Regions from separate parts of the Clostridium aquiflavi genome, predicted to be linked through region 3. Evidence: riboswitches for the same ligand, from Rfam matches in the RefSeq annotation. Region 3 holds a riboswitch; each other region holds the start of a gene.
What was found. Region 3 has a riboswitch for thiamine pyrophosphate ahead of thiT (energy-coupled thiamine transporter ThiT). Riboswitches for the same ligand answer to the same signal wherever they lie in the genome.

Region 1 (11,139 bases), on a different contig from region 3:
CTTTATATACATCATCTTCAAAAATAGGAGAGTAGTATTTTAATTCTTTAAGAGTTAAGTCTTCAATCATTTTAGTATCTTTTATACACTGAAGAACTATTCTTCCTACTATTTCATGTGCATCTCTAAAAGCACATCCTTTTTTTACAAGATAATCAGCTAAATCAGTTGCATTAGTAAAACCTAATGCTGCACTTTTTTTCATGTTATCTTTATTTACTTTCATGGTTTTAATCATTCCAGAAAAAGTTTTTAGTGATAAGGTAACAGTATCTAAAGCATCAAATAATGCTTCTTTGTCTTCTTGCATATCTTTGTTATAAGCTAAAGGAATACCTTTCATTACAGTTAAAAGTGTTATGAGATCACCATAAACTCTACCTGTTTTACCCCTTATTAATTCAGCAACATCTGGATTTTTTTTCTGCGGCATAATACTACTTCCAGTACTGTAACCATCATCAAGTTCAATGAAATTAAATTCTCCTGTACACCAAAGAATAATTTCTTCAGAAAATCTAGATAAATGCATCATTATTAGAGAAAGTACAGATAAAGTTTCAATTACATAATCTCTATCTGAAACAGAATCTAAGCTATTTAATGTAATTTTAGAAAAGCCAAGATTTTTAGCAACCATGTTTCTATCAATTGGATAAGTAGAAGTAGCTAAAGCTCCACTACCCAAAGGCATTTCATCAACCCTTTTGTAAGCATCATTTATTCTACCAATATCTCTTTTAAACATTTCAGAATAAGCCAAAAGATGATGAGCAAATGTTATTGGTTGTGCTTTTTGCATGTGAGTATATCCTGGCATTATAGTTTCTATATGTTCTTTAGACTTTTCTAATAAAACTTCTTCTAAATATAAAATATCTTTTTTTAAGTTTACAAGTGCCTTTTTTAGATATAATCTTAAATCTAATGTTACTTGATCATTTCTACTTCTTGCAGTGTGAAGCATTTTTCCATATTCACCAATGTAATATGTTAGAGTACTTTCTACAAAACTATGAATATCTTCAGAGGTTAAATCTACATTAATAACATCATTGTCCATTCTTTTTAAAATTTCTAAAAGACCTGATGTGATTTTTAAACTAGCTTCTTTTGATATTATATTTTGTTCTCCAAGCATTGCAGCGTGAGCTAAACTGCCTTCAATATCTTCTCTATACATTCTTGAATCTACATTTATAGACGAATTAAAATCATTAACTAATTTATCAGTACCCTTTTTAAATCGTCCACCCCAAAGCTTCATAATTATTTAACCTCTTTCTTTAACATTTTAGACATTTTAGCTCTAACAACAGTAGGAAGACCATATAGTGTTATAAATCCAGCGGAATCATTTTGATTATAAACTGCATCTTCACCAAAAGTAGCATATTCTTCGCTGTATAATGAATAAGGAGAAGTCATACCTGCATTAACAATATTTCCTTTATATAATTTTAATTTAATTTCTCCAGTTACTGTTTCTTGTGTCTTTTTAACGAATTCAGATAAAGCTTCTCTAAGAGGAGTAAACCAAAGACCGTTATAAACTAAATCAGCAAATTTTAATGATATTTGTTCTTTATAATGAGAAGTTTCTTTATCTAAACAAAGTTCCTCTAAATCTTTATGTGCTTTATAAAGAATAGTACCTCCTGGAGTTTCATATACACCTCTTGATTTCATACCAACAAGTCTATTTTCAACCATATCTGTTATACCAATAGCATTTTTGCCACCAATTTTATTTAATTCATCTAATAAAGCAACAGCATCCATTTTTTCTCCATTTAATGCAATGGCGTTACCTTTTTTAAAGGTTAAAGTAATATATGTTGGTTCATTAGGTGCTTTTTCTAAAGAGTTAGAAAGCTCTAAAATTTCATCATATTTAGGTTCATTTTTAGGATCTTCTAAATCTAATCCTTCATGACTTAGGTGCCATATGTTTTTATCTTTACTATAATTAGTTTCATGATTTATTTTTATAGGAACATTTTTTGCTTCTGCATAAGCAATTTCCTCTTCTCTTGATTTAATATCCCAAGTTCTCCATGGTGCAATTATTTTCATATCTGGATCAAAGGCTTTAACAGCTAATTCAAATCTTACTTGATCATTACCTTTTCCAGTACATCCGTGACATATTGCATCAGCACCTTCAGCTTTTGCTATTTCTACTAATCTTTTTCCTATTAGTGGTCTAGCGAAAGAAGTACCAAGAAGATATTTGCCTTCATAGATAGCTCCAGCTTGAATAGTAGGGAAGATGTAATCTTCAACGAATTCTTTAGTTAAATCTTCTATATATAATTTTGATGCCCCAGTTTTTATTGCTTTTTCTTCTAATCCATCTAATTCATCTTTTTGGCCAACATTTCCGCAGACTGCGATAACTTCACAGTTATAATTTTCCTTAAGCCAAGGAATAATTATTGAAGTATCTAATCCTCCAGAATATGCTAAAACAACTTTATTTAATTTACTCATTTAAAAGCCCCCTTAATTAATATTGAAATGTATATTAAATATTGTGTTCAAAAAAACATTTTTTATAATTATACAATCATATGCATAAATAATCAATAGCTTTATGAATAAAAATAACATAAAAATAATGACAAAATTATTTAGAAAGATTCATTTAAAAAGTTTTATTTTAATTATTTTATAAAAATATTAAAAAATAGGGGTGTTTTTTAATGAAATAATATAAAATGGTAATATAAATTCAATTAGTAATTATAAAAATGATAAAATGAAAAAAATACTAAATTAATAATTATAAAGATATATGTAAAAATATACAAAGGGAATATATAAATATTCATAATAAATGCATAAATATAAAATAGGAGGATGATAATAATGTTATTATTACATAGGTGGGATAATTTAACTTAACTTTTAATGAAGAATTTAAAGAATCAAGATTTAACTTAAGTAGATTTAAAAATATTACTGCTGTGAATATTAATATTAATATTAATATTCACTTTAAAATATAGTATAAAATAAAAGGCTCTGTTTTAAATGTGTGTTAATATATGCAATAGGAAAAGTTCAATTGCTCCGCCCACTTTGCTTATGCATATATCAACACTCTACTAAAACAGAGCCAAATAAAAAAAAGATGAGGTATAAACCCTCATCTTTTAAAAAAAGTATTATTTCATAGAATCAGCTGATCCTAAGATGTTATCAATCTTTGATTCAACAACTTCTTGGATTGCAGTTCTTGCAGCACCAAGATAAGCTCTTGGATCGAAAACTTCTGGTTTTTCTCCGAAAGTTTTTCTTATTGCAGCAGTCATAGCTAATCTTAAGTCTGTATCCATATTTATTTTACATACAGCCATTGAAGAAGCTTTTCTTAACATATCAACTGGAATACCTTTAGCGTTTGCTATTTTTCCACCGAATTCATTACAAGTTGCAACTGTGTTAGCATCAACAGCTGATGCACCATGAAGAACGATTGGGTAACCAGGTAATTTAGCTTGAATTTCTTCTAATATGTTGAACTTTAGTTCTGGTTTAGCATCTGGTGGGAATTTAACAGCTCCGTGTGAAGTTCCGATAGCTATAGCTAATGAATCAACTCCAGTTCTGTTAACAAAATCAACAGCTTGATCTGGATCAGTATAAACGTGAGAATCAGCAACAACGTCATCTTCAACTCCTGCTAATACTCCAAGTTCAGCTTCAACAACAACTCCTCTAGCGTGAGCGTAGTCTACAACTTCCTTTGTTTTCTTAACATTTTCTTCATAATCAAAATGAGATCCGTCAAACATTACTGATGTGAAACCAGCATCTATAACTTCTTTAACAGCTTCAAAACTTGGACCGTGATCTAAGTGAAGAGCAACGTCTACTCCAGTTTCAGCTATAGCAGCATCTACCATTGCTTTTAAGTAGTTAGCTCCAGCATATTTAATTGCTCCAGTTGAACATTGAAGAATTACTGCTGAATTTCTAGCTTTTGCTCCATTAATAACACCTTGGATTATTTCCATATCGTTGATGTTGAAAGCACCGATAGAATATCCACCTTCGTAAGCTTTTTTAAACATTTCTTTTGTAGTAACTAATGCCATGTTAATTGTACCACCTTTCAAATTTTCAAATTATGGTTCACGATTAAAGTTAACCGTATAAAATCAATTATAAACTATACTGCTTGTATTTTCTACATTTAACGAGTTAAAATTAAAAAAAATCATTATATATGCAGTGTTTTTTGGAATATATTTTAATTATTATAATTAATTTACATAATAATTATATTTTATAATATATTTTCTAGATTAGGAATTTGTAATTTTCTCATATTTCTAGAACTGTATTTCAATGCATGTAATGTAGCGTTTGCCTCAGATGTATCATTATGAGATAAATACACTGAAAGTTTGGCTGAATCAGTAACAAGTATATCTACTTCTTGATGACTAAGATATACTGAAGTTATAAAGTTTTTATTTTGAATCATATCCATTAATTCTATTGACTTTATATAAGCATCTTCATTTTTACCTTCAATAATATTAAGTTCTATTTCTTCTGTAACATTTTCAATATTATCGCATAATTTTAATATTGAGACATTAGCAAAATAAACAAATATCATTATAAAAAGAAAAAGTAGTATTGAAGCTTTAACATTCTTCATTAATTACCCTCCTTATCATAATCATTATAAAGTTGATATTTAAAATTGCCTTCAGTATCATACATAGCTATTAAAACATCCTTAATTGAATTTATATTATGATTTTTAAGGACATTAAGTATCCAGTCTTTATCTTTTTTTATACTTGTTAAAGCATTGTTATTTATTTTTCCATCAGATACTAATACCTTAGGTAATTTTACCTCCTTTGTTTTAGCAGTATTGTCACTAGATTTTGATTGAGATTGTGAATTATAATCTTTAGGCAAAATTGATAGTTGCCCTCCATTTTCTAAAATGGCACATTGAATTTCATCAAGATTAAAATAATTTGCAATTCTTAATTCTTCTAATAATTCATCTATATTTAATTGTTGTTTTTTTAGTGCAATATAATTTATTTTGCCATTATATATTAATATAGTTGGCTCACCATCAATAATTTTTCTAGCACGTTGGGACTTTAAGTCTATTACACTAAGCATAGTTTTTAAAAATAGTAATGTAATAATTGGAATTATACCAAGTAATAATGGAAGTCTAGAATCTTGCATTGGTAAAGCGGCCAAATCTGAAATCATAATAGTTATTACAAATTCATAAGGTTCAAGTTCACCTATCTGACGTTTTCCCATTAAACGCATTACTACAACTACTAAAGAATATAAGATTGTAGTTCTAATAAAAATGATAAACATATAAAACACCTCGCATAGATAATATTTGTAATATTTCGTTGGAATATGCAAAATAGAAAATAAATTTATCTTTTTATGGGAAATTAGATATAATATAATATAGGACAACTAGAATTTTATGGAGGAGATAATTAATGAATTCAATAGCCTATAATATCAATAATAAAGAACTGAATTCTACTAATACTTTTTATGATATATTATCTAAAGATATATTAGAAGTTAATAATATAGCATTATGTAAACTAAATGGAAAATATCATGAATTAAGAGAAATTATTGACGAATGTGGAAAAATAGAAGCAATACCATTTAACACAGAAATTGGATTAAATATATATACGAGAACTTTACAATTCATATTTATTAAAGCTACGTTAGATTTATTTCCAAATTCAAAAATTAAGATAGAACATTCAATCAGTAAGGGATTATTTGGAGAAATAATCAAAGAAAATCCTTTAAGCGACAAAGATATAAACTTAATTAAAGAGAAAATGAAGGAAATTATTTCAACAGATGTACCTATAAATAGCATAAAAGTTTCTAAAAATGAAGCTATTAATATATTTAAGAAATATGGAATGGAAGATAAAATTTCACTTTTACAATATTCTAATCTTAATGAGGTAAGATTATATGAATTAGAAGATAGATATGATTACTTTTATGGTCATATGGCATATTCAACAGGAGTTATAAAAGCTTTTGATTTAATTTATTATGAATCAGGATTTATATTAAGAAGCCCTGAAAAAGAAAATTTAAATGAACTTCCACAATATAAAGAAGAAAGAAAGTTAAGAAATATATTTTTTGAAACAGAAAAATGGCTTAGTATATTAGATATTGGAGAAGTAGGAACTTTAAATGAAAAACTTTCTAGTAATGAAGTACAAAGTTTAATATTAACTTCAGAAGCATTACATGAAAAGAAGATTGCTAATATAGCAGATCAAATAGCGAACAAAAAAGATTCTAAAATAGTTCTTATTGCAGGCCCATCATCTTCAGGAAAAACTACATTTGCCAATAGACTTGCAATACAACTTAAAGTTAATGGATTAGTGCCTCAATCATTGTCATTAGATGATTATTTTGTAGAGCGAGTAAATACACCTAAAGATAAAAATGGAGATTATGATTATGAATCTATTTATGCGTTAGATTTAGAATTAATTAATAAATCACTTACAGCTTTAATGAATGGCGAAGTTGTTGATATTCCTACTTATAATTTTTTAACAGGAAAAAGAGAATGGAATGGGAATAAGATAAAATTACATGAAAATGGTGTATTAATATTAGAAGGAATTCACGGATTAAATCCTATATTAACATCAGACGTTGATCAAAATAAAATTTTCAAAGTATATATTTCAGCATTGACTCAATTAAATTTAGATAATCATAATAGAATATCAACAACGGATGTTCGAAAAGTTAGAAGAATAGTTAGAGACTCATTAAGTAGAGGGCATGATGCAGAAGCAACCCTTAAAATGTGGCCTTCAATAAAAAAAGGAGAAAAAAATAATATATTTGTTTATCAAGATAAAGCTGATGTCATGTTTAATTCAACATTAGTGTATGAATTAGGATTATTAAAACCTTATGCATTAAAAGAATTAAATAAGGTTAAGGAAGATAGTCCAGTATATACAGAAGCAGCAAGATTAAAATCTATATTAAATTTCTTTAAAGAAGTAGATTCTAGTTATGTACCTATGAATTCAATACTTAGGGAATTTATAGGCGGAAGTTGTTTCTATGAGTATTAAATATATTAGGCATATGAAAATAAATAACAATCATACTAACTAGTTATTTATTTGAATGTGCCTTACCTTAATAAGATATGTTTTAAATTTAAAAACATATCTTTTTTCTTACCCCTTGACTATATTAATTAAATTATGCATTCTATATATGGATAATAAATTGAATTTTAATTTTTATAAATAAATTTTTAAATAAAATGTTAATGAGAGGGGGTATTTAGTAAAATGTTATTATATTTTACTAAGTAATGTTTATGAAAAGTTTAGGTGTTTTTGATATTTTAGGACCAATAATGATAGGTCCATCTAGTTCTCATACAGCAGGAGCTGCAAGACTTGGAAAAATTGCAAGAATAATAGCTGGTAATGAAATAAAGGAAGTAACATTCTTATTACATGGTTCTTTTGGTAAAACATATAAAGGGCATGGAACAGATAGGGCTTTAGTTGCAGGTATTTTAGGCATGGAACCAAGTGATGAAAGACTTAGAGATTCTATGGAAATAGCAAGAGAAAGAGGAATGAATTTTTCATTTAAAGAAGCTGATTTAGGTGATGTACATCCTAATACAGTTAAATTTTTAATGAATACAGTAAAGGATACATATTGTGAAGTTGTTGGATCATCTATTGGTGGTGGAAATATTCAAATTTCTGAAGTTAATGGTAATCCAGTTGAGTTTACTGGAAATTATGAAACGTTAATAGTTTCTCAAAGAGATTTACCAGGAGTTATACATAGTGTAACTAGTATTTTATCAAAGGAAAATATAAATGTAGCTTTTATGAAAGTTTTTAGAAACCATAAAGGTAAAGATGCTACAATGATTTTTGAAATGGATAACAAAGTTAGTGAAAAAGCTATAAACGAAATAGAAAAGTTAGAGTTAGTAAATAGGATTATTTCAATAAGTCCAGCAAAGGAAGGTGAGTAAAAATGCTTGCAAGAACAGGGGAAGAGCTATTAAAAATTTGTAAGGAAAATAATATATCTTTAAGTGAATATGCTATAAGATGTGAAGTTGAAGAAAAAGGGTTGACAAGAGAAGAAGTAATAGAAAAAATGAGAAAAAATTTAAATGTTATGATAGCTGCAGCAAAGGAAGGAACAGAAAAAGAAGTATATTCTGTTAGTGGTCTTATTGGTGGAGATGGACATAAGTTATATGAGTATTCAAAATCTAAGAAAACATTGACTGGTAGAGCAACTACAATAGCTATGGCAATGGCACTTGCTTCATCAGAAGTAAATGCATCTATGGGTAAAATAGTAGCATGTCCTACAGCTGGATCATGTGGGATACTTCCAGCTGTTATTTTAGCAGCAGGGGAAATTCTTGAATTAAATGAAGATGAACTTATAAAAGGATTATTAGCGGCAGCAGCAGTTGGGCTTATTATAGGTCTTAATGCAACATTATCTGGAGCAGAAGGAGGTTGCCAAGCTGAGTGTGGTTCAGCATCAGCCATGGGAGCAGCAGCTGTTGTAGAAATGATGGGTGGAACTCCAAAGATGAGCTTGGATGCTGGTTCTATAATACTTCAAAATATATTAGGATTAGTATGTGATCCCGTTGCAGGTTTAGTTGAAATACCATGTGCAAAAAGAAATGCACAAGGAGCAATAACAGCACTTTGCACTGCAGATATGGTTATGGCAGGTATTGAAGCTAAAATACCATTTGATGAAGCTGTAACTGCTATGTACAAGGTAGGAAAAAGCTTACCACCAGCATTAAGAGAAACTGCAATGGGCGGAATAGCAACAACACCTACTGCATTAAGACTTAAAAAACAAGTTTTTGGTGAGGAATAGATTAATTTATTATAATAGATTTTCTTGATTTTTTTACATTAATGGTATAATCTAAATATTATAGAAAACAAAATATTGAATTAATAACTAGGGGTGCTGATATATCAGCTGAGATTGGAAAAAGTGATTTCCTAGACCCTTATAACCTGATTTGGCTAGTACCAACGGAGGGAAGGATAAATATAAGACAAAATAGTTTATATTATGTAGCCCTTGGGCTACATTTTTTTTGGTTAAATATAGGTAATGAAGAGAGGATGAAGAAAAATGTTTAAGGCATTAACTATAGCAGGATCAGATAGTTGTGGAGGCGCAGGTATTCAAGCTGATTTAAAATCTTTTTCAGCCAATGGGGTATATGGAATGAGCGTTATTACAGCAATAACAGCACAAAATACAATGGGGGTTTTTGGAATACAAGATATAAATCCAGAAATTATTGAATCACAAATAAATGTTATTTTTGATGACATTATTGTGGATGCAATAAAGATAGGTATGGTTTCAAAAATTGAATCTATAAAAGCTATATCAAGAGGTTTGAGAAAAATTGAAAATTTACCTAAGGTAGTCTTAGATCCAGTTATGATTTCGAAAAGTGGATTTAATTTATTATCTCCAGATGCTAAAGAGGTATTAATTGAAGAATTATTTCCATTAGCAACTTTAATAACTCCAAACCTTCCAGAAGCAGAAGAGATATTAGGAATGAAAATAAGCAATTTAGATGAAATGAAAGAAGCAGCTAAGAAATTACAAGAATTAGGACCAAAGTATGTGTTGGTTAAAGGTGGACATTTAGAAGATGATGCAACTGATTTATTGCTTTATGGAGATGAGTTTGTTTTCCTTCCACAAAAAAGAATAAATACAGTTCACACTCATGGGACAGGATGTACTTTATCATCAGCAATTGCAGCAAACTTAGCAAAGGGATTAGATATTAAAGAATCAGTTATAAATGCAAAAGAATATATAACAGGTGCAATAGAAAATGGTTTTTCAATAGGAAATGGTGTAGGTCCAACACATCATTTTTATAAATTTTATTAAAATAAATACACTATTATTAAAAAGGAGATGTAAAATTAATGATTAATGAAATATTAGATAAGGTTGGAAGCTTATTAGCAGAGGTTAGGGAAAAAAAACCATTAGTACATAGTATAACTAATTATATAACAGCTACAGATTGTGCAAATGTGATTTTAGCAGTTGGTGGTTCTCCAACTATGGCTGATTATGTTAAAGAAGTTGAAGAAATTGCAAGTATTTCATCAGCAGTAGTTTTGAATATGGGAGTTATAAGTGATGATATGGTTGAAGCTATGATTCTTGCAGGAAAGAGTGCTAATAAAAATAATGTACCAGTTATTTTTGATCCTGTTGGAGCAGGTGTTGCTAATTTTAGAAATGAAAGTGCAGAAAAGATATTAAGTGAAGTAAAGATAGATATAATTAGGGGAAATATTTCTGAAATCAAATTTATATGCGGATTAAGTTCTGAAACAAAAGGTGTTGATGCTTCGGAAAGTGATATGAACATGAGTAATGATAAAAAAGTAATAGTAGCACAAGAGTTAGCAAAAAAATTAAATTGTACAGTAGCAATTACAGGAGTAGATGATATTATTTCAGATGGAAAAAGAAATGTAGTTTTATCTAATGGCCATAAAATGCTTGCAAATATTACTGGGACAGGATGCATGAGTAGTGCATTATGCGGGGTCTTTGCTGGAGCTAGTGATGATTATTTTATAGCAGCCATATGTGCAATTTTAACAATGGGTATAAGTGGTGAAATCGCGTATGAAAAATCTAAGGGAATTGGAATGGGAACTTTCCACATTTCACTTATTGATGCTATTAGTATGATGAATGAAAATATTATAAAGGAAAAGGCGAGGGTAAAGATTAATTGAGAAGTGAGAATTGAAAATTGATAGTATAGGAATAAATTCAATTGTGGAATTTAAAAATATGTTATTGAAATGAGGAGAGTTTATGAATAATAAAATAGATTATAGTATTTATCTTGTTACAGATAGGGATTTAATGAGCACTGAAACTTTAGAGGAGGCTGTAGAACAATCAATACTTGGAGGAGCTACATTAGTTCAACTAAGAGAAAAAGAATGTTCATCGCATGATTTTTATGAAACAGCATTA
Region 2 (11,139 bases), on a different contig from region 3:
GATATGGCGGTCATGTCATAGTATCAGGAAACAGAGATTCTATATTAAAAATTAGAACTGCTCTTGAACCTCATGTTAAAAAAAATAATTTTATTCCTTTTGGAAAACTACTAGATTTAGGTGAAAAATATGAATGCTTAATTATAGGCAGCCATCCTTATAGAGAAAATCACAAATTATACTTACAGCCTAAAAAGTATTTAGAGAGATTGGATGCACTAGATTTAAATACAAAAGATATTTATAAAAGAGGTATTGAGATTGTAGAGAATGAAGTAGCAAATTTATCAAAAATTTTAAATATACCCTATGTAACAGGAAGTGATAGTCATTATCCAGTACAACTTGGTACTGTAAAGACATGCTTTGAAACTGAATGTCATACAATAAAAGAATTAAAGGAATATATAAAAAATAAAAAATATAAAATAGAGATATCTAAAGCTTTAAAATTAAAAGTATACACTTCTAAAATAACAAAAAATTATTTAAAAAAACAGATAAAACTATCAAAACAAAGCTGTAAATAAAAATAATTAAGATTAATTAGGCTTTATACATTTTTTAAATCATTCATATACTATTTTAAGAATAATTGTTAAGGATAATCGTAATGAAGGATTTTTTTAATAAACTTTTAATATACAATAGGAAGAATTTTATTGATGGTGCAGGAGCAAATTATGAAACTATTGTTACTAACTATGTTAATCTAAATAACTTTTCAAGTAAAACTCAATATATTATATGGGTAGATTTAAAAAATTTCAAAGTAAATATATTTAATGGAAGTAAAGGAAAATGGAAAATAGTTCATAGTTATTTATGTACAATTGGTAAAAAAGAAACACCTACTCCTACCGGAACTTTTACAATTGGAGTGAAAGGCTTATATTTTGGAGTGAATAAGGGGTATAAGTGTTGGTATTATACACAATTTAAGGGAAACTATTTATTTCACTCTATAATATATAATTTAGATGGATCAATTAGAGATGGAAGATTAGGAAAGGCTTTATCTGATGGTTGTATTAGGCTAAATAAAATAAATGCAAAATGGATCTGGGATAATATTCCCGAAGCAACTAAAGTTGTAATAAGTTAAATATAATTTTATCCAACTTATTTCAAAAGCATGGATCTTAATAAATTGAGTTTTGTCCATGCTTTTATTTTGTTATTGATAAGAAAAAATTATAGATATAAAATAGATATAAATATATTACTTTTATACTATAGTTTAAAATAAATCTTAGCATAAAATTATTTTTGTTTTAAATTTATGTAATTAGAATTAATTGCATATAATTAAAATATAATTGTTTTTCTTAAAACTAATATTAAAAATGGAGAATAAATATGAATATAAATAAAATAATAAATAGAATTGAAAAATTAAGCCCTTATATAAATGGATGGGAAAAAGACAAGAGAGCTTCTGTAATAATACCTTTAGTAGAAATAGATGGAGAAGTACATATATTATTTGAATTAAGATCAAAAAAATTAAATGCTCAACCAGGAGACATATGTTTTCCAGGTGGCAGAATAGATAATAATGAAACACCAAAAGAAGCAGGTATTAGAGAATTTTATGAGGAACTAGGAATTAAAGACATTAAAATAATAAATGAATTAGATCTTACTATAAGGCATGATGGAATGATAATTCATACTTTTCTAGGAATAGTAAATAATATTAATAAATTGTCTATAAATGAAAGTGAAGTAGATCATGTATTTTATATACCTCTTCAATATTTACTTTCATATAATCCATTAAAATCAATGGGTAAATTAACTGTGACTAGATCTGATGATTTCCCATACGATTTAATTTTTAATGGAAAAGATTATAGATTTAAAGAAGGTAAATATATTTCACTTTTTTATAAATATAAAGACTATGTTATATGGGGAATTACAGCAAATATTTTAAAAAATTTTTTAGATAAACTGTCTTAATGACCCAAACCTAGAAAAATTCTATTAAACAACTCAAAGTTTAATAAAGTTTGCTTAAAATGAAGGATTAAGGAAGACTACTTAGTCCTTTTATTTTATAGAATTATAGAATAAAACAGTAAAATAAGATAAATATATAATGAAAATGATTAGATATAAATTTATTTAGCATTGAATTAGAATTAAATTATATACAAGTAAATATAATTAATATTTTATGTACATACTATTTTTATAAGTACTTTTATAGTAAGGAGAGATTAGTATGGAAAGAGAACATTATATTATTCAAGGTTTATCAAATTCTAACATGAAAACGCAAGTTAAGAATGCATTAATAAAAATAGAAGGTGTAAATCAAGTGTGTATTGATGCCGCAAGAGAAAGTGTTGAAATAATATACAATAGTCCTGCAACACCATCAAAAATTAGAAATTGTATTTATCATACAGGACATAATATAGAATAATAAAAATTTAATTTAAATTTTTAAAAAAAGTATTGTAATCAATTACAAGCTGCTGTATAATGAACTCAAGATAAAGGTTAAACAATTTATCTTAAGTGAACTGACACTTAAATCCGGCAGAGGAGCATATCAGAAATAGGTATGCAGTTGTGATGGGCAACGTAAAAATCCCTGAAGCAATGTACGACGTACGGCGTACCCAGTTGGCGGACAACTTAAAAATCAGTTACTGGGAAAGAGCAAACATTGGTAAAATGTTTGCTCTTTTTGCAGTTTAGAAAATTAGTATTTATCAACTTATAAGATTTTTTAGATATATCTTAATCATTTGGGTTAATTAACACATCTGAAGAGTTCTTGCCTTAAAACAACTTTTATTTATATATCTAGTTAAAATAAGTTTTACTAAGATTAAATTTAATTTTAAAAAGTGGATATGCTATTTATTGGATGAAATATTATTATTGAGTTACAATATTGTATGTAAGCTAAAATTTATAAAAATAGATAATATATTATAAATCAATAGTGTGGAGGTAAGATTAAATGTTTGAAGAAAATACATACCAAGAAATATTAAATAGATCACATGAAAGGTGTATTAAATATGGCGTGGGAAACAATATTCATAATCCTTCAAGAATACTTAAAAATAAAGAACTTAATATATTGATAAGAAAAAACTGTGAGTTAATAAATATAGCTAGACCATTTATGGAAATACTTTATGACTTTTTAAGAGGATCAGGATTTTCATTATATCTTACAGATAAAAATGGAGTTGTTCTTACTATTATAGGTGATGAAGATATAATAATAGATCAGATTAAAGTTGGAATTGTAGAAGGAACAGATATGAGTGAAAGAAGTGCCGGAACTAATGGTATAGGAACTGCCCTTTATGAAAATTCCTCAATTCAGATTCTGGGCGAAGAACATTTTATAAAAGCTTTTCACATTTGGACATGCTCTTCTGCCGTTATTCATAATGAAAAAAAAGATATAATTGGCTGTTTAAATTTAACTGGTCGACGTCAATTAGCCCACCCTCATACTTTAGGACTTGTAGTGGCAGCTGTAAAATCAATTGAAAATCAATTGAAGGTTGAAAAGACTCAAAAAGAGTTATTTAAAGCACATCAATATTTAAATAAAGTTATGAATTCGTTAAATTTAGGGATTTTTGCTGTAGACATAGAAGGTATAGTGAAAGCTATAAACAACAGTGCATGTGATATGTTAAATATAAAAGAAAAAGATGTTATAAATAAGAATGTAGATTCTATTTTAGATAATTGGGAAGAAATATTTGATCATCTTAAAAGTGGAAGAGCATATGAAAATATAGAAATTACATATTCGAATAAAAAGAAAAGGTTTAATTTGAATGTATATCCAATAAAAGATAAAGAAAGAAATATAAGTGGTATTGTATGTATATTTAAAGATATGAAAAATGTATATAATTTAGTTAATAAGTATACAGGTAGAACAGCCCAATACACGTTTAATGATATAATTGGCAAAAGTGAGCAAATCCTAAAGTTAAAAGAACAAGCGAAAAATATAGCTAATAGTCCTTCTACAGTACTCATTCAAGGAGAAAGCGGAACAGGAAAAGAACTTATAGCTCAATCTATTCACAATAATAGTAATAGAAGAGACTGTAGTTTTGTTGCAATAAATTGTGGAGCAATACCTAAAAGCTTAATAGAGAGTGAGTTATTTGGATATGAAGAAGGAGCTTTTACTGGAGCTAAAAGAGGAGGATGCGCAGGGAAATTTGAACTTGCAAATGGAGGAACACTATTTTTAGATGAAATAGGAGAAATGCCATTAGATATGCAGATAAATCTTTTACGGGTCTTGCAAGAAGGATGTATTACTAGAATAGGTGGAAATAAATGTATTAATGTAAATGTGAGAATTATTGCTGCAACTAACAAAAACTTAAAAAATGAAGTAGAAAAAGGAACTTTTAGAGAAGATTTATATTATAGATTACGTGTAATTCCAATATATGTTCCCTCATTAAGAGAACGAGTTGGTGATATAAAAATTCTTATAGAACATTTTTTGGAAATAAAATCTATTAAATTAGAAAAATGTATTCCAACAATTGACAAAAATCTATATAATAATCTATTAAATTATGATTGGCCAGGAAATATTAGAGAATTAGAAAATTGTATTGAGAATATTATAAATATGGATGGAAATACTTCTTTTAGTTTTGAAAATAAAAAACCAGTTAAAGAAGAGTCTAATTGTAGCAATATAGATTTACAATATGATATGTTCTCATTAGAAGAATTAGAAGAAAGAGCAATAAGAGTTTGCTTAAATAATTGTAAGGGGAATATTACTAAATCCTGCAAAATTTTAGGTATAAATAGAAGCACATTATATGCAAAAATCAAAAAATATAATATTAAGTTTAGATAAAATTAATGTATATATTAAAATTACTGAAAAGCAAATTATAATATATATTTTTATATTGTATAAAAAAACAACAGTGTTGCAAAATACAACAGTATTTATTTAAAAAATGTTGTATTTTACAACACTTTTTTTACTTTGAATTTTATAGAATACAGCATAAACTTTAAGTTTAAAAGATATTTATTAGAATAATGGCATGATACATAAGTTTTTACAGAAAACTTATGATTAAGGAAATTTTAAAATTAAAATTGGCATGATCATTGCTGATAATATATTATGATAAAACCTAAAATGAATTATAAATATATTTTTGCAGTTATAAATGGTATTTTTAAACCGCATTTTAGTGAAAATTAAACTAGGAGGGATTTAGTTATGAAAGGTTTTGCAATGTTGGGCATTAATAAAGTTGGATGGATTGAAAAGGAAAGGCCAGTTGCAGGTCCATATGATGCAATTGTACGTCCATTAGCTGTGTCACCATGTACATCAGATATTCATACTGTTTTTGAAGGTGCACTCGGAAATAGACATAATATGATTTTAGGTCATGAAGCTGTGGGCGAAATTGTTGAAATTGGAAGTGAAGTTAAGGAATTCAAAGTTGGAGATAGGGTTATAGTACCTTGTACAACTCCAGACTGGAGATCTTTAGAAGTTCAGGCTGGTTTTCAACAACATTCAAATGGTATGCTTGCTGGATGGAAATTTTCAAACTTTAAAGATGGAGTTTTTGCAGAATATTTTCATGTGAATGATGCAGATATGAATTTAGCACTTTTACCATCAGAAATATCTTTAGAAAGTGCTGTTATGATAACAGATATGATGACTACTGGTTTTCATGGTGCAGAATTAGCTGATATAAAAATGGGCTCTAGTGTTGTAGTAATAGGAATTGGAGCAGTTGGATTAATGAGTATAGCAGGTTCTAAATTACGTGGAGCAGGTAGAATTATTGGTGTAGGAAGTAGACCAATTTGCGTTGAAACTGCTAAATTTTATGGAGCAACAGATATTGTAAACTATAAAAATGGTGATATAGTTAAACAAATCATGAATTTAACTAATGGAAAAGGTGTTGATCGTGTCATTATGGCAGGCGGTGGCCCTGAAACATTAGGACAAGCTATATCTATGCTTAAACCTGGTGGAGTAGTTTCAAATGTTAACTATCATGGAAGTGGAGATACTTTACCAATACCACGTGTTGATTGTGGATGTGGAATGGCTCATAAGACTATAAGAGGAGGTCTTTGCCCAGGCGGACGTCTTAGAGCAGAAATGTTAAGAGATCTAGTAATATATAATCGTGTTGATTTAAGTAAATTAGTTACACATGTATATAATGGTTTTGAACATATAGAAGATGCTCTTTTATTAATGAAGGACAAGCCAAAAGACTTTATTAAAGCAGTAGTTATATTATAAATAGATTACTATTAAAATATTACTGGAGATTTTAATTTTCGGTAATATTTTTTTATTTAGAAAATTAGTATTATTACTTAAATTAAGTGTGTTATTTATACTAGTAATTAATATATTAAAATTATGATAATATTTTTTAATGACTTTTTATGGAGGATAAACATGTCTGATTTAAATAATAGTGAATTATTACTATTATCTAATTTAATATATCTTAAATTAAATGTATTTAATGAAAATACTGTTGGTAAACTTGTTAAATCTATGTTATATAAGAATAACTTAAATAAAGCAATTTTAACTAGACGTGAATGCAAAGAAGTTGTAAAGAAGAGTGAATGGTTAGTAGTTTTAAAGCAAATACAAGAAAATGATAAACTAAATAACTTAAAGATCGAAAATATAGAAGTTGATAATACTGGAGTGAAAGCTGCTTGCTTTGTTGATAAGCATGATAATCATGTTTTTGTTGTATTTAGGGGCACTAAGACTATAGAAGAGTGGAGTGATAATGGTGAAGGAGCTTATATGTCTGATACACCCGAACAAATAAGAGCATTAAATTATATAAATAATCTTAAATATAAAAACATTACAGTAACAGGTCATTCAAAAGGTGGTAATAAAGCTAAATATGTTGCACTTTTATCGGATAAAGTAAATAGATGCATATCTTTTGATGGACAAGGTTTTTCAAATGAATTTATCAACAGATATTATAATGAAATAAATGCCAATAAAGATAAAGTGTTATCTATTAGCGCTAAGTATGATTATGTAAATTGTCTTCTTAATTCTGTAAATGAAGAGAAAATATATATAAATACATCCTTTCAAAAAAATCCATTATATTATCATAAAGCTAATATAATGTTGGATGGTAATGGTCATCTTAGAAAAAAGACTAATGAATGCTCATTTGTAAAAATAATATATAACTTTTCCACATCACTAATATCTGAATTGCCAGAACCACATAAAAGTTTTGCTATAAATAGTTTAACTGACATTATTGAACTTATTTTATGTGATAAAGATTTAGACAGTAGTATATTACAAATTGCAAAAGGAATGTTGGTATTATTAGGATATACTAAACACTATAATTTAAAAGCAGAGATAAATTTAGCATACAATTTACTTCAGAGCTTAAGTATACCTCTTGTATTTTGGAATGATTTTATCAGAAGTGAAGAAAGTAAGTCTACATTAATATTAAATGATACATTATCAAAATTTAAAGCTTCTCAAGAAAATATAATCTTTAAACTTAAAAGTTTAGGAACAGAGGGTGAACAAATAGCAGTTGTTATTGATAATGCTACTGATAATTTAATATATGATTTTAAAAATTCTCATTAATGAGAAAAAACCATATTGTTCAATTATTAATATGGTTTTTGTTATTAAAGAAGACATTATTCATTATATGTTATATAATGATATAGATATTACAAAATATTATTAGATAAACTTAATATTAGGGGAGCTTACGCAAGTAGGCTGAGAGGAAGTTAAATGCAACTTCGACCCTTAACCTGATTTGGATAATGCCAACGTAGGGAATACACATTAAATGTTTTTAATGGGATATATCTTTATTGGTATATCCCATATTTTATTTTTAGGAGGAATTTGTTATGAACAAGAAAAAAACTTTATTAAACAATGGCTTATTATGGTTTGGAGCCTCTGTATCCATTGCAGAAATACTAACAGGTGGTTTAATAGCCCCACTTGGCCTAAAAAAAGGTATTTTAGCAATACTTTTAGGACATCTTATAGGATGTACACTTTTATATTTTGCAGGACTTATAGGAACTAATAGTGGTTTATCTTCAATGGAATCATCTAGAATATCTTTTGGGAAACATGGTTCTTATATTTTTTCTTCATTAAATATTTTACAGTTAGTTGGATGGACAGCTATAATGATTATTGGTGCAGCAAATGTATTAAATGCAGTATCTAATAGTTTATTTGGATTTGAAAATAAAGCATTATGGTGTATTTTAATAGGAATATTAATTATTATATGGATATTAATAGGCTTTGAAAATCTTGGCAATCTAAATGTTATTGCTGTTGGTGGACTTTTTATTTTAACACTTATTCTTGGAATAGTTATTTTTAAAGGAACAAGTATTGAATTATATGATAATAGTTTAAGTTTTGGAATGGCAGTTGAATTATCAGTTGCAATGCCACTTTCATGGTTACCACTTATAGCTGATTACACTAGAAATACAAAAGATAGTAAATTAATAACACCTATAAGTGTTTTAAGCTATTTTTTTGGTAGTGTGTGGATGTATATAATAGGTCTAGGTGGAAGCTTATATGCAGGAACTTCAGATATTGCACAAATTCTTATGCAAGCGGGACTTGGAATTATAGCTATGATAATCGTTCTAATGTCAACTGTGACAACAACCTTTTTAGATGTTTATTCAGCAGGTGTTAGTTGTACAAACATAAGTGAAAAAATCAGCACAAAGCATATATCTGTTATTGTTTGTATAATTGGAATATTAATTGCTATGTTTACTCCAATAGAGCAGTTTGAAAACTTTTTATATTTAATAGGTTCTGTATTTGCACCAATGATAGCAATAGTTATAACAGATTACTTTATACTAAAAAACAGAGAATTAAATTCAAAACTTAATGTGTTAAATTTAATTATATGGATAATTGGTTTTATTATTTATAGAATGTTTATGCAAATAAATATAGTAGTAGGAAATACCTTACCAGTTATGATAATAATAAGTTTTATATGTATAGTTGTAAATATATTAAAAGAAAAGTTACATAGATTTAACGTTAAATAATTATATAATACGAAAACAAATAGGGTAGGGTAAAAAATACTTTACCTTATTTGTTTTTTATGTAAAATTATAATAAATAATATACAAAGTTTTATACTTATATTAGAAATATGATAATATAAGTATAAAAATAAAACTTTATAGAAAAATGAGGAAACAACATGTCTATTTTAAATAAGTTATTAGAACCTAAGTTATTAAGCTGCCTAGAGAATGATATAAATATTGAAGATGAACTAATTAATAAGAAAGATCTTTCAAATAATCTGATTCAGGATTGTAAATTAGATTATACAAATGAAGAAAGAGTAGAAATAAACGGATGTAGGTTTGTAAATGTTATATTTAATGAATGTTCTTTTAGAAATATAAGTTTGCTAGACGTTATATTTGAAAATTGTGATCTATCTAATATAGATTTTTCTGATGGAAGCATACACAGAGTGGAATTTAAAAATTGCAAATTAACAGGAAGTAATTTTGGTGGATCTAATATGCAAAATGTACTTTTTAAAGAATGTTTATGTAAGTATTCGAATTTTTCATATTCAAAGATGAAATTAATAAATTTTGATGAATGTAATATGGAAAGTGGAATTTTCTTAGAATGTAATTTTAACAAAGTAGCTTTTAATAGTTCTAATTTAATATTCGGTGAATTTACCAATACCCTTCTAAAAGGAATAGATTTTACTAATAGTGATATATCATCAATTATATTGACGGGAAAAGAGCTAAAGAATGTTATAGTATCACCTCTTCAAGCTTTAGAATTATCTACAATACTTGGAATTATCATTAAGTAGAACTAAAAAATATATGTATATTAGAAAGTATTTCTATTATATTCAATATTTGTAAGGAGAATTATAATGAGAGAATTTAAAATTGGAATATACAGACACTTTAAAGGAAAAGAATATGAAGTTATTGATATGGCAATTCATAGTGAGACAAGGGAAAAGTTCGTAGTATATAAAGCGCTATATGGAGATTTTAAAACTTTTATTAGGCCTTATGATATGTTTATGAGCAAAGTTGATAAAGAAAAATATCCAGATATAAAACAAAAATATAGATTTGAATATATACATGACTAAAACAGTGGTTAATTATAGCTATATATTAAATTCATGATATATTGTATAATTGAAGTTAGACAAATTTTGAATTAAATTAACAATATTAATACTATAATAAGATATTTATAAATATTATTTAATTAAGGAGCTGATTTTTTAATGAGCAAAGTTATTGTTATTGGAGCAGGCCCAGCAGGAATGATGGCTGCAATAACAGCTGCAAAAGAACATAAAGTAACGTTATTAGATGGTAATGAAAGACTAGGAAAAAAGCTGTTTATTACTGGTAAGGGTAGATGTAATGTTACAAATGCTAAGGATATTTCTGAATTTTTTGATTACATACCTGGTAACCCGCATTTTTTATATAGTGCATTATATACATTTACTAATGAAGATACTATGAATTTCTTTTCTAATGAAGGAATTAAATTAAAAGTAGAACGTGGAGATAGAGTATTTCCTGAATCTGATAAATCTTCTGATATAATTAGGGGTTTATCAAATGCATTAAGTAGAACAGATGTTAAAATAAAATTAAATTCAAAGGTTACTGATATAAAATATAAGGATAACAACATAACTGGTATTGAAATAAATAATGACGAGATTTTAAAAGCAGATCATTATATTATAGCAACTGGTGGAGCTTCTTATCCTCTTACTGGTTCAAGAGGTGAAGGACAAGAATTTTCTAAAAAATTAGGACATAAAGTAATTCCATTAAAGCCAGCACTTGTACCTATGGTTGTAAAAGATGCAAAAACTAAAGAGCTTATGGGATTATCATTAAAAAATGTAGAAGTTACAATAAAAGAAAATGATAAGAAAGTTGTATATAAAAATTTTGGTGAAATGTTATTTACACATTTTGGTGTATCAGGTCCACTTATTTTAAGTGGAAGTAGAT
Region 3 (11,139 bases):
CTTACTGATCCAGATTTTGCTGGTGAAAAGATAAGAAGAATTATTTCTAAAAGAGTAGAAGGAATAAAGCATGCGTATATTTCTAAAGAAGATGGTCTTAAAGATGGAGATATAGGGGTGGAAAATGCTTGTCCTGAAGTAATATTAAAAGCACTCGAAACAGCTAAAATAACTGTTGAGGAAAAAAGAAACTTTTTTACTATGCAAGATATGTTTTACTTTAAATTAACAAATGACTCAACATCTAAAGTAAGAAGAAGTATGCTTGGTAAAATTTTAGGTATAGGATATTGTAATACAGCTCAAATGATTTCTAGATTAAATAATTATGGAATAACAAAAGAGGAATTTGCAGACGCTATAGAAAAAATAGAAAAACAATTGGAAGTAGGGATAAAATAGATGGATTTAATGGATATAAAAACTAAAGAATTGGTTAAAAAATATAATTTTAGGTTTTCAAAAAGTTTAGGTCAAAACTTTTTATTAGATGATTCTGTTCTTAGAGATATAGTAGATGGAGCAGACGTTAATGAAAATGATTTTGTTATAGAAATAGGTCCGGGAGTAGGTACTTTAACAGCTAAGTTATTGCAAAAAGCTAAGAGAGTAACTTGTATAGAATTAGATAATGACTTGATTCCTATTTTACAACAAGAATTAGGTGAATATGATAAATTTGAATTAATACATAATGATGCTTTAAAAGTAGACTTTAATGAAATAATGAAAGATGAAGAACATGTTAAACTAGTTGCAAACCTTCCTTATTATGTTACAACACCTATAATAGTAAAGTTACTTAAGGAAAATCATAAGTTTGAATCTTTAACTATAATGATACAAAAAGAAGTGGCTGAAAGAATAAATGCGGAACCTAATTGTAAAGAATACGGAGCATTATCTGTTTTGGTTCAGTATTATTGTAATACTAAAATTATAAGAAAAGTATCACCGGAAAGTTTTATGCCAAGACCTAAGGTTGATTCTATAGTTATAAGATTAGACAGATTAAATGAACCAAGAGTTAACGTACAAGATAAAAAACTTTTATTTGATATAGTTAGATCAGGTTTTAATATGAGAAGAAAGACTTTGTGGAATGCTACTAAGTTAATAGGTCTTTCGAAAGAAAATTTACAAAAAGCTTTTGATTCTTGCAATATAGATCCGAAAAGAAGAGCGGAAACATTAACTATTGAAGAATTTGCAGCTTTAGCAGATAGCATATATGATCTTAGAAAAAATAATTAAATTATATATTTAATTTAGGCTATGTTTTAGCAGAGCCTTAATTTAAAATTAGTGTTGATTTTTGAGTATAAAAGCTCATAGATAAATATAAATATTTAATTAAAAGACGATCTAGCATTATAGTATTTAATCATAATCTATCAATAAAAGCATATACTTTATTGAATAAATATATGTGGAGGGATTATGGTAGTGGCACATAATAAATTATATAGAAATTTTATAATTTTACAGCAAGATGAAAAAATCAACTCAGAGTCTACCGAAAAAGCTTTGTCTGGCTATGCTAAAGTGGAAGCAAAGGGAGATAAGTGTAAAATATCTTTTTATGCTCAAAATCTGAAACAAGAAGAAGATTATTCTGTAGTACTTATCTGTTGTAAAAAGGACATGAAACAATTAATTGATTTGGGGTCTCTAAAAATAAATGATGTTGGAAAAGGAGATACAAGTAAAGAATACTATATAAATAACATAGCTGGTTTAGGCATATCTTATGAAAAAATAAATGGCGCTGCTATTTGTAAAGCAAATTCAGGAGAAGTTGCCTTTATGATGTATGGCTTCATCAATGGAGAAGAACCAAAAGAAAATTGGAAAAAGCTTAAAGTTGTAAAAGAAGATGATGCTTCAGAGAAAATAACCACCAATGATACTAGAAGTAAAACAATTATAAAACCAGAAGATACTGGAAGTAAAGTGTCTATAAAATCAGATACTACCCCAAATATGAAAGATAAAGGTAGTGAAAAGAAAGAGTCTATAAACAATTCTGATAAGATAAATATAGATATGGATTTTGAATGCAACGAAGATGATAATCGCAATAAAAATAAGAAGTACAAAGAAAAATGTGAAGATGCCTGTGAAGATAAGTGCGAAAAGAAATACAAAGAAAAATGCGAAAAGAAATGCGAAGATGTCTGTGAAGAAAAATGCGAAAAGAAATGTGAAGATGTCTGTGAAGAAAAATGTGAAAAGAAATGTGAAGAAAAGTGTGAAGAAAAATGCAAGGATAAGTGTGAAGTAGTAAAAGAAGAACATAAAAAAGAATATAAAAAAGAAAAGAAGAATGAAGAAGAGAAAACAAAGAAAGATAAATATAATTTTAGCGAAACTGAAAAATGCAAAAAAATTATTGATGAGTTAAATGACGAATCTTATTGTACAAAGACAGTAAATCACAGAAGAATAGAAGAAAATACTAGAATTGATGGTGCTGATTTTGAACAATATGAAAAAGATATTGAAAAGTTAAAGATGGAGTCATCAAATAGCTTTAATATAAAAGGCAAAATTGGTGAATACTTTGAAAAAATTGCACAAGGATTTGAAGAATATCATGAAGGATTAGATGGTATTAAAAATTGTAAATGGTATAAGGTACCTATAAATAGAATTGATGATTTATTTAATATATCAGATTACAACAAATATACATTAGTATATTATCCGATGTTAAATTATTATCCTTATATAAGTAAAACTAAGTATTTTCTATTAGGATATAAGTGTAATTCTGTAGGAGAATTGACTCATATTGTTTATGCAATACCAGGAAGTAAAGATCTTTCAGAACAACCATATGAGGGCAAAACAGGATATGTTACATGGGCACATAACGATACTAGAAGCTCTGGCTATTGGCTTATGTTCTATGATTTCCAAAACTCAACAGTTGTAGTTCCTATGAAGTAGAAGAGGCAATATGAATAAAAAGCAAATACTAATATTGTCCATTTTACTTTCATTAATGATAGTGTTAGGTGTAACACAATCGTTTTTTAAAGAAACATTTACAGAAGTTGCTCTTGTAGAAAATGGGATAAACGAATTTAAGGATTATAATTTTGATGAGGGAAGATATATATTTTCATTACCAAGTGAATGGAGCGTATCGGAAAAGGAAAGCCAAGGACAGTATATTAGTTATAAGGCAAATTTTAAAGATAAAAATGATAAAATCACTGGATACTTAGAGGTTATAAATACTCAAATTGATCTTGGGAATTTTGCAGAAAGTGACTTGAAAAATTTACCTTTATCATATAAAAATGAGCAAATAATGCCTTTTAAATTAGAAGAAACATCAGGAGTTTTATCTCAATATAAAACTAAAGTAAAAAAGGGTTATACATTTGAAAATAGTTGTTATTATTTAAATAGTAATGATGGTAAAATTATAAAAGTTTTATTTAATGTAAAAGAAGACGATTATAAGGAAAATGTAAAAACTGTTTTTAATACTATAATATCTAGGATAAACATACAAAGTTAATAAAATTTGATATTAATATGTATAAGTATTATAATTTAAGTATCATGGAGGGATTAAGAATTCATCTATGATACTTAAATATTTTAAGGAGATACGCATGAAAATAATTTTATTTAAGGCGTTTGGTCTAGAAATAAAAAGTTACGGTTTAATGATTGCTATAGGAATACTTGTGGCAGCATCTTTGCTTTTAAAAAAAGGAAGAGAAAAAGGATATGATGAAGATTCCTTATTAAATCTAATTATTTTAACTGTAATCGGAGGAGTAGTAGGGGGTAAACTACTTTTTATTGTAACTGAATTTAAAAGTATATTAGAAGATCCAAGTATATTGTTGAATTTTGGTTATGGATTTGTTGTGTATGGAGCATTAATACTGGGTGCATTAACAATATATTTATATTGTAAAAGTAAGAACTGGAAAGTACTTAAGATTTTAGATTTAGTTGCACCAGGGTTAGCTATTGCACAAGGATTTGGACGTATAGGATGTTTTTTAGCTGGATGCTGTTATGGAAAAGAAACTAATCTTCCAATAGGGGTAGAGTTTCCAATAAATTCACTTGCACCAGCAGGTATTCATGTACATCCAACTCAAATTTACTCATCAATTTTTGATTTTTTACTAGGATTTTTCTTGTTATATTATTCTAAAAAAGAAAAGAAATCAGGTAAAGTAGTTTCTATGTACTTGATAATATATAGTATAGGAAGATTTATGGTAGAATTTTTTAGAAATGATCCAAGGGGGAATGTTGGGTTATTATCAACATCTCAATTTATAGCTGTATTTACATTAATTCTTGGATTAGCTATTTTTAATTTTCATAAATTTTTTAAGGGAGCGAAGAAATAAGTTGTTTAAGAAAAAAATTTTTATATTGCTTCTAACTCTAATTACTATTACTTCTATTTTGGTTGGATGCAGTACTTACGATAAATTAGCCATCACACTAGGGATTAAAAACAATAATTTCGAATATGTAAATCAAAGCAAAGTGGATAAAATTGTAATTCAAAGTGCTAGAGATACTGGATTTAGATTTATAATTACTGAGCCTAATGCAATAAATGATATGTACAAATTATTGTCAAATGGTAAAAAAGTATCTGAACGAAGCTCATTAGATGCAGATTATTATTTTGAAATTTGCATGGGAGATGAGGTTAAAAAGTATGACTATATAGTTGGTGCTGATGAAAGAGGAAAAGGAAATTTCTTTAATGATGAAGAATGTTTTTCAATTTCAAACCGTTTAGATGATACAATAATACAAAACTTATCTTTTGTAAGAAAACCAAGAAATTTTGAATATGTATATTATCAAACTATTTTAGCAGTATTGGAATCTGAAAAATCTAAAATAGATGCTTCTAATAAAGTAGGAATAGATATAAGTGGTGATATTGATTGTTTAAAATACATACTTTCAACAGATTTGAAACAATTTGAAAAAAATATTGATAAAGTCATTCCAAATGCTAAACTTGTTAAAAACAATTCTAATGAATTTGATACAATAATTAAAGTTAAAAACAGAGGATATAATAGTACCATTTTTAAAACTATGATTACCGTTGATAATAAAAAGGATAAAGTTTTCAATACTTATTATATATCAGCAGAATATAATTTTAGAAATTGGGATATCGATATTGGAGAAGTGAATAAAATGCCAAATGAGTGGTAAGAGGAGGAACAAATAATGGGAAGCTGTGACAATTGTCCAAGTAAAGATTCATGTGGATCAAAAGGTCAAGGATGTGAAAATTCTATACCTAAAATCATACCTACATATGGAAAAATTAAAAATGTAATAGGCGTTATTAGTGGAAAAGGTGGAGTAGGAAAGTCTACCGTTACAGGAATAATGGCAACTACTTTAGCTAAAAAAGGATATAAAGTAGGAGTTTTAGATGCAGATATAACAGGACCATCTATGCCTAGATTTTTTGGCATTAATGAAAAAAGAGGAAAGATAATTCCATTAGAAAATGATATGGTAAAGTTTGAACCTGTAATTACTGATTCAGGAATAAAAGTTATATCTATGAATCTTTTAACAGCAGTTGAAGAAGATCCAGTTATATGGAGAGGACCTGTAATTACAGGAGTATTAAAGCAAATGTTTATGGAAACTAATTGGGAAGAATTAGATTATTTACTTATAGATATGCCACCAGGAACTGGTGATATAGCTCTTACAGTAATGCAAGAATTCCCTATTACTGAGGTAATAATAGTATCAACTCCACAAGACATGGTATCAATGATTGTTAAAAAGCTAGTTATAATGGCTCAAAAGATAGGAATAAAAATTAGAGGCGTAGTTGAAAATATGGCATATATTACTTGCCCAGACTGCGATAAGAAGATAAGAGTATTTAGTACAAAATCTTCTGATGAACATGCAGAATATTTAGGATTACCTTTAATAGGTGAATTACCTATAAATGTAGAGTTAACAGAGGCTCTAGAAAAAGGTAAAGCAGAAGCTTACGTTATAGATAATGATTTATATTCATTAATATTTGAAGCTTTATATTAATATACATAACTCATCTTTCTTATGGAAATACTATAAATGTAATTTTATAATGAAAGGGTGAGTTTTTTGAAAGCAAAAGTAGATAAAGATACTTGTATAGGATGTGGCTTATGCCCATCAATATGTCCAGAATGTTTTGATATGCAAGACGATGGAAAAGCTGGTTCTATAGTTGAAGAGGTACCAAGTGCATACCAAGATTCTGCAAAAGAAGCAGAAACAAGTTGTCCGGTTAATGCAATCTCAGTAGAATAAAAAAATGTGGTGTTAAAAATTAAATTTTTAACACCACATTTTTTTATATCTATTAATCACATTTAGTATTATATATTACAGAATTTAATTTACTCAGTCCACTTTGCTTATGCATATATCAACACTCTGCTAAAACATAGCCTATTATAAAAATGAAAAATATATTGTTATAATATTTAATCTATGTTGTTACTCTATTATTATCTGATACGACTGAAATTATTCTTGCCATAGGAAGAGCAGCAACTATAACTAAACAAATGACTCCTTCTATTCCGATTATAGGAGCATTTACTGATAGAGAATATAATGCTGGAGACATTCCTTCAGGTGCAAAAGATCCAAAGAAAGCAACTCCAGATATAAAGTGGCATATAAACCTGCCTAACACTGCGAGTGTTACGCCTAAATACTTTTTATTTGGAAAAAATCCAGCGATACCTAAACATAGGAATGGTAATGGATAATCAAATAATACTTGAACAGGATGTAGAATATAAGGATCCATAACTAAAGTGATCATTCCATAAAGGAATCCAGTTAGGAATCCAACTTGTGGTCCATACATAAATGCAATTAGCAAAATAGGAACCATACTACCAAAGGTTATACTTCCGCCTTGTGGAAAATGATAAATTCTAAGAATTTTTAGAATTGTTGCCAATGCTAAGGCTATACCGATTCTAGCAATTAATTGAGGTGTAAATTTAATTTTTTTTGCTTTTACTAATACAACTAGTATAGCAATACACCCTAATAAAGTAATAAGTGATAATGGATTAGAAATAATAGTTTGTACATTTTCGGGCAAATGACTGTACAATTTCGAAATTTGTTTCGCCCAATCGTTAAAAATATTCATAAAAAAAACCTCCTTAATTGTGCTTAGGAGATTGTTAACCAATAAATATAAATTTTTATTATTCAAATAGAACAATAAAATATACTAAAAGACTTTTAGTGTTTATTAGTATAATAAATATATATTAAGCGGTTATACTTTCCTACGCCAGAATTAACTGGATCAGGTTCCGAGGGTTTATGAAATAAATCAAATCTCAGCACAAAGGCTCCCCTAGCACTATAATATATATTTATTTTACCCATATAACTATAGGTAGTCAACTACGTTATATGGGTTATATTTATTGTCTTTATTATAATGAGTGATATAACTTGATGAAACATCATTTAAATGGATTTTAGAACCATTTAATGAATTATTAGGAATATTATTACATGGCACTGTAGAATTAATATTATTTTTATCTATTACAATATCTTCTTTATAAGTTGAATCAATAATAAAGCCTTTCATAAATTAACACCATCCTTTAATAGTATTTTTAGTATTATTTAAATAAATATACATTAATAGAATTAAGGAATTTTGTGATGTTAAATTTAATTACTCTTTCCAGCTGTTCTTATATAGATATAAACACTCTGTAAAAGTATAGTTTAACTAAAAAGTGCCTTGCTTTAAAATATAAACTATTTTAAAACAAGGCACAAAATTAGTAAAGGTCATTATAAATTATTTTAAATACTTCTAAGGATTCTTCGATTTTAGGTTTTAGAAGTTTTTTCTTATGTTCATATTCTATTTTTCCTTTTGGAGTTAAATGATATATTTTTTGAAATTTTTTATTGGGATCATCCCATATTCCAACAATAAGAGCTTCTTTTTCTAACTTTTTTAGTAGGGGGTATATTCCACCAGTACTAGGAATCCATTTGTTATTAGTTCTTATACCTATTTGATTTGAAATTTCATTTCCGTTTGTGGGATTTAATGATAATATATATAAAACATATATAGGCAAAAGACCTTTGGTAAATACTTGCCCTACAGCTTCCTTTTCTTTCTTAACTTTTTTTAATTCAGAAATTTTACTCTTATATTCTTGGTATAATCTTTTTTCTTCATTTTTTATATCATCTATATGAGAAAAATTAAAGTCAGACATATTAATCTACCTTTTCAACAATGAATCCAAAAAGACCAGGTCCAGTATGAACTCCAAGTGCAGGTCCTATACTATACCCTAAATTACATTCTATTACATTATTTAAACTCTTAATATTTTCACATAATGCTTTTGCATCATCCAGTGCATTACCATCCATAACCCAGAATTTACATTTATTATTCTCGGTATAAGATTTAGCGACTTTTAATAATTTTGATGCAGATTGCTTTTTACCACGAGCTTTACAGTAAGTATGGAAGCAACCATTGTTATCTATTGTTATAACAGGCTTTAAGTTAAGAACGTCCCCGATAGTTCCAGCAACTCTACCTATTCTTCCACCTTTTTTTAGATATTCTAAAGTATCTATAGTAAAATATATATCTATATTAGATCTTAGTTTAGGAATTATCTTTACTATCTCATCAAATGATTTTCCTTCTTCAATAAGTTTTGCGGCTTCTAATACTATTACACCTTCTGCCATACTTAAACTTTTTGAATCATATACAAAGGTTTCTATACCTTCAAAGCTTTCACATGCTAATCTCATTGAATTATATGTTCCTGAAAATTCACTTGATAATGTTACTATAATTGCATGTGTATATCCTTCAGCAATTAATTGATTAAGAGTGTTGTTAAGTCTTTCGATACTTGGTAATGATGTTTTTGGAATTTCTCTAGGAAGTAATTCATAAAGAACATCAGAAGTTATTTCCAATTTATCATCATATTCTTTATCAGAAAAGATAATTTTAAAAGGTAATAATTTTATATTATATTTATTTAGGTCCTCAGTACATATATCGGATGCACTGTCAGTTAGTAATGCAATTTTATCCACTAAAAATTCCTCCTAGTAATATATTCTATTTATTAATTATATCACTATTGATAACTATATCAATAGTGATATAGTTATCAATAGTGATAAGTTCTTGTATAATGTTAATTATAAGAAGTCAAATTGAAAACAACCTTAAAATTTAACCAAATATAGAGATAAAAAGATATATTCACTAATAATTAAAAAATATCACCAATAAAACTAAACATTAACGGTATTGCTAACGCATATTTAATCAAGTATAATAGTACAGTATTATTAAAGTACTATATATTGTGTTGTGGAGGTAAGCAAAATGCTATATGTTGTAAAAAGAGATGGAAGAACGGTTGAGTTTAACGGAGAGAAGATTTCTCAAGCGATTAAAGGTGCTGCGCTAGAAATTGGGGTTACTTTAAGAGAAAGCCAAGTTTTGGAAACTGTACAAAAGGTGATTACTTATATAGAAGATACGAAAAAAGAAAAAATTACAGTAGAAGCAATTCAAAATTTGGTTGAGAAAGCTTTAGGTGAAGAGGATAAAAATATAGCTTTTGCATATTCATCATATAGAAGAGAAAGAACAAGAGTAAGAGACATAAAGTCAGATTTAATGAAAGCAATAGAAAAAATAGGTGTTGAAACTGATAGAGATAATGCGAATGTAGGAAACAATTTTAGTTCTAAGTTATTAAGAATAGCTTCTGAATCTAATAAATGGCATAATTTATCTACTATGCCCAAACATTTATCAAAAGCTCACGAAACAGGTGATCTTTATTATCATGATTTAGATAGTTATAATTTAACTACTAATTGTCTTCATATACCTACTAAAGAAATTCTAATTAATGGTTTTAATACAGGATATGGAACAATAAATGCACCTAAGAGAATAGAGACAGCTGCAGAATTATCATGCATATTATTACAATCTACTCAAAATGATATGTTTGGGGGGCAATCTCATCCAGACTTTGATAATGATTTGGCAGTTTTTATTCCTCCAACAAGAGACGAGATAAAAAAAGAATTAGAAGAATTAGATATTCCAAAAGAAAAGATGAACAGACTTATAGAGAAAACTTTAAGAAAAAGAGTTCATCAAGCAATGCAAGGTGTTATTTATAATTTAAATACTATGCATAGTAGAGCTGGATCACAAGTACCTTTTAGTTCTGTAAATATAGGAATACCAACTAATGATGATGCAGCATTAGTTTGTGAAGTATTTCTTTTAGAATATGAAAGAGGATTAGGTAAAGGAGAACAACCTATTTTCCCTAACATAATTTTTAGAGTAAAAGAAGGGGTTAATAGAGAAGAAAATGATCCGTACTATTATTTATATAAATTAGCTTGTAGAGTAGCAGCTAAAAGAATGAATCCTACTTTTATGAACATTGATGCAGATTTCAATAAAGAATATTATGATAAAGGATATGTTCCAGCTACTATGGGATGTAGAACTTATCTTATGAAAAATGTAAATGGAGAACCAGGATGTAAAGGAAGAGGAAATATAGCTCCTACTACAATTAATTTACCTAGAATAGGATTACAAGCTAAAGGTGATGTAGATAAGTTCTTTAAAATTTTAGATGCTAGATTATCTTTATCTAAGGAATCTTTATTGCATAGATATAATGTATTAAAGAATCTAAAGGTTAAAGATTTACCATTTATAGCAGGTCAAAATTTAATGGTGGGTTCAGAAAATTTAAAGCCAGAAGATTCTATTGAACCTATATTAAAACAAGGAACTTGGGGTATCGGATTTATAGGTCTTGCTGAGACATTAACAGCATTAATAGGTAGTCATCATGGAGAAACTGAAGAAGCAAGAGAATTAGGATTAAAGATAATTGGTCATATAAGAGAGTATTGCGATAGATTAACAGAAGAATATAGTTTAAATTGGAGCTGTTATGCAACTCCTGCTGAAGGATTATCAGGTAAATTTATAAAGCAAGATCAAAAAACATTTGGAATGATAAAAGG

Region 1: it holds a riboswitch for thiamine pyrophosphate, as region 3 does, so the genes downstream of both, thiD (bifunctional hydroxymethylpyrimidine kinase/phosphomethylpyrimidine kinase) here and thiT (energy-coupled thiamine transporter ThiT) in region 3, are expected to answer to the same signal.
Region 2: it holds a riboswitch for thiamine pyrophosphate, as region 3 does, so the genes downstream of both, cytX (putative hydroxymethylpyrimidine transporter CytX) here and thiT (energy-coupled thiamine transporter ThiT) in region 3, are expected to answer to the same signal.

What each region holds. Positions count from the first base shown of each region.
Region 1 covers NZ_JAVJAN010000017.1:51,938-63,076, reverse strand. The annotation lists gene argH (argininosuccinate lyase) at 1-1,267, opposite strand, end outside; gene RGC78_RS07795 (argininosuccinate synthase) at 1,270-2,493, opposite strand; gene fba (class II fructose-1,6-bisphosphate aldolase) at 3,171-4,103, opposite strand; gene RGC78_RS07785 (DUF4363 family protein) at 4,295-4,675, opposite strand; gene RGC78_RS07780 (DUF421 domain-containing protein) at 4,675-5,373, opposite strand; gene RGC78_RS07775 (nucleoside kinase) at 5,508-7,154, shown strand; gene sdaAB (L-serine ammonia-lyase, iron-sulfur-dependent subunit beta) at 7,409-8,089, shown strand; gene sdaAA (L-serine ammonia-lyase, iron-sulfur-dependent, subunit alpha) at 8,092-8,970, shown strand; TPP riboswitch at 9,050-9,161, shown strand; gene thiD (bifunctional hydroxymethylpyrimidine kinase/phosphomethylpyrimidine kinase) at 9,238-10,023, shown strand; gene thiM (hydroxyethylthiazole kinase) at 10,062-10,892, shown strand; gene thiE (thiamine phosphate synthase) at 10,975-11,139, shown strand, end outside.
Region 2 covers NZ_JAVJAN010000024.1:5,762-16,900, reverse strand. The annotation lists gene RGC78_RS09885 (PHP-associated domain-containing protein) at 1-530, shown strand, start outside; gene RGC78_RS09880 (L,D-transpeptidase) at 614-1,105, shown strand; gene RGC78_RS09875 (NUDIX hydrolase) at 1,360-1,965, shown strand; gene RGC78_RS09870 (heavy-metal-associated domain-containing protein) at 2,231-2,434, shown strand; gene RGC78_RS09865 (sigma-54-dependent Fis family transcriptional regulator) at 2,981-4,879, shown strand; gene RGC78_RS09860 (NAD(P)-dependent alcohol dehydrogenase) at 5,258-6,313, shown strand; gene RGC78_RS09855 (Mbeg1-like protein) at 6,476-7,675, shown strand; TPP riboswitch at 7,786-7,896, shown strand; gene cytX (putative hydroxymethylpyrimidine transporter CytX) at 7,954-9,147, shown strand; gene RGC78_RS09845 (pentapeptide repeat-containing protein) at 9,309-9,953, shown strand; gene RGC78_RS09840 (DUF1653 domain-containing protein) at 10,020-10,247, shown strand; gene RGC78_RS09835 (BaiN/RdsA family NAD(P)/FAD-dependent oxidoreductase) at 10,389-11,139, shown strand, end outside.
Region 3 covers NZ_JAVJAN010000006.1:88,525-99,663, forward strand. The annotation lists gene rnmV (ribonuclease M5) at 1-402, shown strand, start outside; gene rsmA (16S rRNA (adenine(1518)-N(6)/adenine(1519)-N(6))-dimethyltransferase RsmA) at 403-1,254, shown strand; gene RGC78_RS03295 (DUF7922 domain-containing protein) at 1,441-2,952, shown strand; gene RGC78_RS03300 (hypothetical protein) at 2,963-3,532, shown strand; gene RGC78_RS03305 (prolipoprotein diacylglyceryl transferase) at 3,630-4,388, shown strand; gene RGC78_RS03310 (YhfM domain-containing protein) at 4,390-5,223, shown strand; gene RGC78_RS03315 (Mrp/NBP35 family ATP-binding protein) at 5,239-6,081, shown strand; gene RGC78_RS03320 (ferredoxin) at 6,148-6,336, shown strand; gene thiT (energy-coupled thiamine transporter ThiT) at 6,518-7,198, opposite strand; TPP riboswitch at 7,321-7,423, opposite strand; gene RGC78_RS03330 (hypothetical protein) at 7,448-7,654, opposite strand; gene RGC78_RS03335 (PadR family transcriptional regulator) at 7,854-8,306, opposite strand; gene RGC78_RS03340 (DegV family protein) at 8,308-9,156, opposite strand; gene RGC78_RS03345 (anaerobic ribonucleoside triphosphate reductase) at 9,455-11,139, shown strand, end outside.